DNA from 4 places in the Psychrobacillus psychrodurans genome. Region 4 is predicted to be linked to each of the others. Evidence: riboswitches for the same ligand, from Rfam matches in the RefSeq annotation. Region 4 holds a riboswitch; each other region holds the start of a gene.
What was found. Region 4 has a riboswitch for lysine ahead of ACQCPR_RS19560 (transporter substrate-binding domain-containing protein). Riboswitches for the same ligand answer to the same signal wherever they lie in the genome.
Positions count from the first base shown of each region.

Region 1: linked by a shared signal. The riboswitch ahead of dapA (4-hydroxy-tetrahydrodipicolinate synthase) and the one ahead of ACQCPR_RS19560 (transporter substrate-binding domain-containing protein) in region 4 are both predicted to bind lysine.
Region 2: linked by a shared signal. The riboswitch ahead of ACQCPR_RS13250 (Na+/H+ antiporter NhaC family protein) and the one ahead of ACQCPR_RS19560 (transporter substrate-binding domain-containing protein) in region 4 are both predicted to bind lysine.
Region 3: linked by a shared signal. The riboswitch ahead of ACQCPR_RS11950 (aspartate kinase) and the one ahead of ACQCPR_RS19560 (transporter substrate-binding domain-containing protein) in region 4 are both predicted to bind lysine.

Region 1 covers NZ_CP189791.1:3,220,513-3,222,720, reverse strand. The annotation lists gene ACQCPR_RS15970 (DUF1456 family protein) at 1-409, shown strand, start outside; gene dapA (4-hydroxy-tetrahydrodipicolinate synthase) at 473-1,360, opposite strand; lysine riboswitch at 1,587-1,766, opposite strand; gene ACQCPR_RS15960 (DHH family phosphoesterase) at 1,929-2,208, shown strand, end outside.
Region 2 covers NZ_CP189791.1:2,718,828-2,721,035, reverse strand. The annotation lists gene yunB (sporulation protein YunB) at 1-540, shown strand, start outside; lysine riboswitch at 589-771, shown strand; gene ACQCPR_RS13250 (Na+/H+ antiporter NhaC family protein) at 852-2,208, shown strand, end outside.
Region 3 covers NZ_CP189791.1:2,469,997-2,472,204, forward strand. The annotation lists gene ACQCPR_RS11950 (aspartate kinase) at 1-890, opposite strand, end outside; lysine riboswitch at 986-1,164, opposite strand; gene uvrC (excinuclease ABC subunit UvrC) at 1,355-2,208, opposite strand, start outside.
Region 4 covers NZ_CP189791.1:3,932,319-3,934,526, forward strand. The annotation lists gene ACQCPR_RS19555 (amino acid ABC transporter permease) at 1-297, opposite strand, end outside; gene ACQCPR_RS19560 (transporter substrate-binding domain-containing protein) at 360-1,214, opposite strand; lysine riboswitch at 1,339-1,522, opposite strand; gene ACQCPR_RS19565 (YvrJ family protein) at 2,139-2,208, opposite strand, start outside.

The DNA.
Region 1 (2,208 bases), 710 kb from region 4:
TGTACTTAAAATTCTTACTAAATCAAAAGAAGTTAATGATGATGAAGAAGTAGTGGAAGATGAAAATCATATGAAGTGTAACAACAAGATGTTGGAATCATTTTTGAATGGATTAATCACACATAAAAGAGGTAAACAGGATCCAAAACAAACACAACCTACTAATAATCCAGAGCCTGCAGAGCAGCAGAAGGATCATGTGAATAATATACTCTTGAAGAAACTAAAAGTAGCTTTACAGTTAACAACGGAAGATATGCTGGAAGTATTAGATGATGGTGGGATTATTGTATCTAAAGGTGAACTAGGTGCTATTTTAAGAAAACCAGGGCATCGTAATTATAAGGAATGCGGGGATAATTTTGCGCGCAAATTCCTTAAAGGTTTAGCGGTAAAATATAGAAATTAATAAAGAAGGGCGAATTCATAATTGAGTTCGCTCTTCCTCTTTATCTATAGACAATTGAAAATGCTATAATTTCACGGTTTGTTGCAATGTGGATAATACTTCTTGTAAAGAATTCAGCTCTTCTTTATTCAAAGGAATCATAGGTAAGCGAACACCACCTACAGGAATTCCTTTTAAATTTAATGCCGATTTTACAGGAGTTGGATTTGGTGCTGCAAATAGTGCTTTCATGATAGGTAAAAGACTGCGATGATCCTTAGCAGCTTCTTTTACATTGCCACTATTAAACTTTTCAATCATAGTTTGCATTTCGTTCCCAATAACATGTGATGCTACTGAAATAACTCCTGCTCCACCAATCGATAGTACTGGGATTGTTAACCCGTCATCACCGCTATATAGTGAAAAATCCTCAGGTGTATTTTGAACAATTTCAGTCATTGTATCTAAATTCCCGCCAGCTTCTTTAATAGCTACGATGTTGGGAATATCGGAAAGTCTTACAATGGTTTCTACTGACATATTGACAGCACTCCGACCGGGAATATTATATAACATAATCGGTAAAGATGTAACTGCAGCAATTGCTTGGAAGTGTTGGTACAATCCTTCTTGTGATGGTTTGCTATAATAGGGAACAACAAGCATAATACCATCGACACCTGCATCAGCTGCTTGTCTTGTTAAATCGATGGATGCTTTTGTGTTATAAGAGCCGGTACCAGCAATTACTGGGACTCTACCATTCACAACTTCTACTGTAAATTTAAACAGTTTAACTTTTTCTTCCTCTGTTAATGTCGGAGACTCTCCGGTTGTACCAGATATGACTAAACCATCTGTTCCATTGGCTATTAAATAATTTATTAAGTTCCGTGTAGCTGGAAAATCGATTTCCTCATTATGATCAAAAGGAGTCACCATAGCCGTTAATATTTGTCCAAAATTCATAACTTCTCCACATCCTCTAGTTTTATTATTAAAAATTCAGGGAGAAGGGCGGTATCAATTATGCCTCGACGTAATTACATACAGATATTGAATTACACTAGCGAAATTCAAAATCTATGACATCCGCCGGAGGTATAACTTGACGGTTGTTTAGTCAAGTTATGTAGACGCAAAAAAGCAACAACGAGGGCTCGTTGTTGCAATAGAAATAAAGTAATATTTCCGTGCGTAAGATAGCCCTCCATATAGTCTCCTATATGACAATTCAGTGTTTATTCAACAGCAGAACCAGCTTCAAGAAAAATGAGATTCTTTCAACTTCGGCAAATTCCCCTTTCCACAAATGTCAAAGGATCTCATTATCCTCCAAATGTGTACTGATGGTCTTCGCGCCTCTATCCTTACTTCAAATGTATTTGAAATAAGAGAATATTTAATTATTAAAATAATACATGTTTTTTAATACTAATGCAACAGTTTACCTGTAAAATAAATATAAAGCTATTTAAGGTCAGTATAATTAATAAGTTTCATACGTTAAAACCATACTATTCAAGAGGTGAAAAGGATGTATAAATTATTGTCTCATAATGATTTAGATGGTGTCGGATGTGGCATTTTAGCAAAGCTTGCTTTTGGTGAGCAAGTGAAGGTGCGTTATAATTCGATTTCCTCCCTAAATCGAGAGATTGAATACTTTTTAGAAAATGATGAGCCAGATACATTTTTATTTGTAACTGATTTGACTCCAAATGAAGACAATGAAAAAAGGCTTAATGATTTTTATAATGCAAAAGGAAAGGTCCAACTAATTGATCATCACAAATCTGCCTTACACTTTAATGATT
Region 2 (2,208 bases), 1.2 Mb from region 4:
ATAATCGAAGAAGTTCCTTCAGATAGTACCACAATGGTAACTACACGATTTAATACAGAAATAATTAATCGTGTATTGGCTGATACAAATCAATTAGTTCAGGCCCATTTGGAGCAGGCTGAGCAGGGGGACTTTTCAAGCCTACCTTACTTAGATGACATCGAGTACGATAAACAAACGATGGAGGATCAAGGTGGAGTCGTATTTTTCGTGCCAATGGGGCAAGCGACGAATATTCCCCTTATCGGTAATTTAGGCCCGAAAATTCCAATACGTTTTCACGTCATCGGTAATGTACAATCAAATGTAGTACCTTCAATCACCAAATTTGGTATTAACAATGCGTATGTAGAAGTCAATATTCACATTAAAGTAAATGTACAAATAATCGTTCCTCTAGCAAGTAAAATGAGTACAGTTGAACAGAGTATACCTGTTGCAATGGGGATTGTACAAGGCCAGGTTCCTTATATATACACAGGTGGCGATGGTGATGCAGCTCCATCAATAGAAGTTCCACTACCATTACCAGAAAAATAAAAAACCTTAAAATTATAGTATTTACTGATATACTAGTGGAAATGAATAAGAATAGGTAGAGGCCGCATGACTTAAGAGTAGTTTACAGGAGAATGACAACTGTGATTGTAAACGGAAGGAAGTTATGCCGAAATTAGATGCTGATCGTCGAGACAAATCTAGTTGGGGTTATTTTGAACAAAAATAACACTGTCATTTATACACCAGTATAAATGGAGAGCTACAGAGTATAAAATTTATGCTTAAAATTTTAACTAAAAGCCAACCTATATATACATTAGGTTGGCTTTTTATATTTAGGAGGATTTGTTTTGGAAAATACGATATTTTCGATTTTACCGCCATTACTAGCGATTGTAATGGTGCTTGTTACGAAGAGAGTTTTGCTATCATTAGGGGCCGGAATCGTTTCGGCAGCTTTATTAGTAGAAAGCTTTTCGCCAATTGACTCATTAAACATTCTTTGGGATTCCTTTATCACATCGTTTTGGGAAAATGGATTAAATGTGTACAATATCTTTATATTATCTTTCATATTGATGCTAGGCGTAATTACCGCCATTGTCAGCTTATCTGGTGGAAGTACCGCCTTTGCAGCATGGGCTGTTAAACGTATTAAAACAAATCGTGGATCTAAGCTATTAACAGTCTTCTTAGGAATTATTATTTTTGTAGATGATTATTTTAATGCACTTGCTGTTGGACAGATTGCACGTCCAATTACAGATTCTCATCGAGTATCACGTGCAAAGTTAGCTTATTTTATAGACTCTACATCAGCACCAGTTTGTGTAGTTTCTCCAGTTTCTAGCTGGGGAGCATTTCTAATAAGTCAGTTAGGTGTTATTTTCGCTACTTATGCAGTAACAGACTATACACCACTTCAGGCATTTCTGATAATGGCCCCGATGAATTTCTATGTTATTGCTGCTCTTGCAATGGTATTTTTTATAGCATGGACAGACAATGACTTAGGTGAGATGAAAAAACATGAAAAACGTGCAAAAGAAACAGGAGTGCTTTTTGATCCAAATAAATCTAATCCAGGTGATTTACAAGGTAATTTCCCGGAAAATAATTATGGAAAAGTGAATGATTTAATTTTACCGATTGTATCATTAATAGCTGTTACACTAGCTTCAATGTTTTGGACAGGGTACCAGGCTTCAGGAAAAGTGATGAACTTATTTGTTATTTTTGAGAACACAGATGTACCACTTTCTTTATTTGTAGGTGGAATTGTATCGAGTATATTAGCAATACTATTATACACTCGTCAATTCAAACAAAATCCAGAAGCGAATGTTGGATTGCTAGGGAAAGCAGTTATTTCTGGTATTAATTCAATGTTACCGGCTATTGGTATTTTAATATTTGCTTGGGCCCTTTCATTTTTAATTAATGCACTGGGAACTGGTGAGTTTTTAGCTAAAATCGTTACAGAAAATAATATTCCAGTAGGGATAGTCCCATTCTTATTATTTGTTTTAACAGCTTTTATGGCTTTCGCAACTGGTTCATCATGGGGATCATTTGGGATTTTACTGCCAATAGGTGCAAGCATCATTATGGTAGTAGAGCCAGAATTACTACTTCCTGTTTTAGCAGCAGTTTTAGCAGGTGCAGTTTTTGGAGACCATTGTTCGCCTATTTCTGATACAACTATTA
Region 3 (2,208 bases), 1.5 Mb from region 4:
ATCGACTGGACAATTATATCCACGTTAATATGATTTGCAGCTAAAGTAGTAAAAATAGAAGCTAAAGATCCGTTAAATGGCACCTCGTATTCTATAGTTAATCGAACGATATCGGATTCAAACGCTACCCCACGAACTACTAAATTATTTTCCACATCTACTTCCTCCTTCAAAATCGTTCCTTCTCCATCTTTATAACTTGGGCGAACTCGTAATGGAACCTTGTAGTTTTTAGCGAATTCAACCGCACGTGGATGCAATACCCCTGCACCTAAATTAGCTAGTTCTAGCATTTCGTCATATTCAAGTTGTTCCAACCTTCGAGCCTTCTCGATATAGCGCGGATCTGATGTATAAATACCATCAACATCCGTATAAATATCGCAAATTTCTGCTTTGATAGAAGCAGCAATAGCTACAGCAGTTGTATCAGATCCGCCTCTGCCAAGGGTTGTAATCTCTCCTTCTTCTGATATCCCCTGAAAACCTGCTACAATAACCACTTTATTTGAATCAAGTAAACTATCAATTTTAGCGGGATCCAGTTTCAGTATTTTTGCATTTCTATGTATATCATCTGTTATGAGACCAGCTTGAGCACCAGTCAGAGAAATGGCATCTATCCCAATTGCATTTAACCTAATAGAAAGTAAAGCCATCGTAACTTGCTCCCCATTGGATAAGAGCATGTCCATTTCACGTTTTGATGGTGATTCTGCTAATCCAAAAGCAAGGTTTGATAATTCATCCGTTGTTTTACCCATTGCAGATACTACAACAACAATATCATGTCCTTTATCTTTCTCACGTTTCACTCGAGTAGCAACATTTTCAATTTTTTCAGTTGATTCAACTGAAGTACCGCCAAATTTCATTACAATTTTAGTCATGAACATCCGCTCCCTAATTAATCTGTAAGGATTAAAAAATGCTTTCCACATATTGTGAAAAGCATTGTCTCATACACGGTCCAAAAAATCTGCCCATGTGAGATAGCCCTCCAGAATATAAATTCTGACAATTCTACATCTATTAAATGCAGAACCAACAATAGAATAGGAAAAGCTAATCTATGTTTCGGCGAAAAACCCTTTCCACAGCCATTCTAGGAACTTCCCTTCCTCCTGCTGCGTACTGATGTCTAATCGCACCTCTATCTTCACTTAAAATACAGTGAAATATTCAATTACGCCTCGGTGTAAATGCGTCCAGACTTTGAATTGCGTTTACGCATTAACTCCTTCAAAATCTATGACATCCACCAGAAGCTTAACTTGAATCAGCAATTTTTAACCACGTATTTGCGTCGTTTTTGTGTTGAGTCAAGTTAAATTGTTTCAACCATAACACATGATTATTCAGAAGACAATATATTTTTCTGAAAATGATTAACCATGATCTCTGCTTGCTTACTAGGAAGACCCGCTTCCATAAACTCTTCTTTACTAGCAGCTTGTATTTTCTTTAAGGAACCAAAATGCTTTAATAATAACTTTTTCCGTTGAGGTCCGATTCCTTCTATACCATCGAGCGATGATGCAATAGTATGCTTCCCTCTTTGTTGCCTATGGAATGTTATAGCAAAACGATGGACTTCATCTTGAATACGTTGTAGCAAATAAAAACCTTCACTCGTCCGCTTCATCGGTATTAGTTCCAAAGGGTCTCCATATATAAGCTGAGAAGTTTGATGCTTGCCATCCTTTGCAAGACCTGCAATTGGAATATCTAACCCCAATTCATCCTCTATAATTTCTCGTGCAGCTTCAATTTGCCCTTTTCCTCCATCAATAATAATTAAATCAGGCAGTGGCAAGTTTTCCTTAAGTACACGAGTATATCTTCTACGTACAACTTCGCGCATTGCTCCGTAATCATCATGCTTAGCTGCGGTTTTAGTTTTATACTTACGATAATCTTTTTTGCTGGCTCTACCATCAATAAAAACAACCATTGCAGATACCGCATCAGTCCCATGAATATGAGAGTTATCAAAAGCTTCAATTCGCATTGGAGGTGCAATATTCATCGAATCACCAAGCTGCTCTATCGCGCCTATCGTCCGTTCTTCTTGTCTTTCGATTAAATGAAATTTCTCCGTCAGTGCAATTTTAGCATTTTTTTCTGCCAATTCGACCAGATTTTTCTTCGTCCCTCTTTGTGGTACGAAAATCTTCATTTCTAACAGTTTTGAAGACAAGTCAATAT
Region 4 (2,208 bases):
GTCCATATCTATTCCAAAAGCTAGTGCAGAGCCATAGAATATTACCATTGCTTGTACAATCATTGGTGTTCCTCTGAAAAACTCAATATAAACAGAAAGAATCAGATTAACTATTTTTAATACAATACGTTTTAGTTTTCTCTCAGGCGTAGGAATTGTACGAATAACTCCTGCCAGCAAACCAATAACTGCTCCAAAAATCGTACCAATTATGGAGATTAGTAGTGTCATTCCTGCTCCACGAAGGAACATCGGCCAGTTACTTGTAATCATCGAAATAATATATTCAATGCTCATACATTTCCCTCCTTCCATATAAAAACCGACTGCAAAAAGATGCAGCCGGTATCACATCATTTTTATTCTGCAGCTGGTTGATTATTAATCGCCTTATCCATAATTTCTTGACGTTCTTCTTCCGATATTTCCGCTAAAATTTCATTAATTTTATCTGTTAAGTCACTACCTTTTTTCAAACCTACAGCGACTGCTGTATCTTCTTCCTTTGCTTTAAATCCTTCTGTGAACTCCACCATTGCAAAGTTCTTGTTTGCAGAAGAAGCGCTAATTCCTTCTGGTCTTTCAGATACATATCCATCAATAACTCCCGACTCTAATGCCACACGCATTGCCGCGAAATTATCTGACGCTGGTTGTTTTTGCACATCTTTAATTTGATCGATAACGCCATAATGTGATGTATTTAATTGACCTGTAATTTTAGCACCACTAAAATCTTGAATCGAAGTAGCCCCTTCAAAAGCACCGCCTTTTTTCACTACCATAACAAAGTTAGAGGTGTAGTAGTTTTCCGAGAAGTCGATTGTTTCTTTACGCTCTTTTGTAGGTGACATTCCCGCTATGATTGCATCAATTTTGTCTGATTGCAATGATGGTACAAGACCATCCCATTCTGTTTTGACGATAACTAGTTCTTTTCCTAATCCGTCAGCAATTCGTTTAGCAATTTCCACATCATATCCACCAGCATATTCCGCATTACCATCAATCTTCACTCCACCATTAGAGTCATCTAGTTGTGTCCAGTTAAAAGGTGCATAACCAGCTTCTAAACCAACTGTAAATGTATCTACTGCTGCTTCTTTACTATTATCAGATGAAGACCCTGAAGTTTCAGTAGCATCTGTTCCACATGCTGCTAATAATAATAACAAGCTTGCGAATATCGTTATAAATACTAATCTCTTTTTCATTTTAATTACTCCCTTTTTATCAGTGTATGTTTGTTCCTATAAAAAAAGACAACTTGTACAAAAAAAGACCTGAGATGAACTCAGGTCGCAATATGTATAGTTGCCCAAATCCTCTACTTTTCCCAAATGAGATAGCACACCATTATAAACCGGGATGTTTATAATGGACAGTCCTGCAATTATTAACTGCAGACCCAGCAAGTAATACCGAGAAATATTACTAACTTCGGCGACATTTCCTTCTCCATAGAATCATAGCTTCTCAAACTCCACTATGGACTGTTAAATATCGCGCCTCTACCTCACTATACTAAGTGAGGTCGTATTCAATTATGTTTCATAGTCTACATTAGACATACTTATCTGTCAACTGACTCTCGAAAAAACTATTTATACGTTGAGATTAATAGCTACATGATCAGATATACCAATTTTAGAGTAAAGATACTGCTAATGATTCTTCTAAAAAGAATCAAATCGATAAACATTTCCATAGTTGTTATTTACTTATCTGGAGTTCGGATAGGACTATCTAGTTTTGGATTCAATTAGTTCCTATGGATAAACTTATCGGTACTATCCTTCTTGAAACAAGACAAGATTTCTACTGCATAAGAATAATTAATTTTGGATTGTGGGCTTACGTAAACTATTCGGTAAGTTAAATCGTCAATAGGGGGATAACCAAAAAGTAGGAGTAATTGTGGAAAATAAACTAAAAAATTATATTATGATTTACATGAAAAAAGTAATCCATTTTTTGAGTTAGCCACTCGGGATGGATTACTTTTCACTTCTGTCATTTTCGTTAAAGAAAACCGTAGGTTCAGAGTGAAAATAAGCTTAACTTCCATTCTTAAAAATGAGTTTTTTCTCTAGCAATTTATATAATCAACAGGATATCAATTTCATCCATGTTACAAGTTACTTTCTTTTTTCTATGCTATTGTTAACAACATTTGCTATATTGTGAATGGTATTTTCTAGAGCGTCT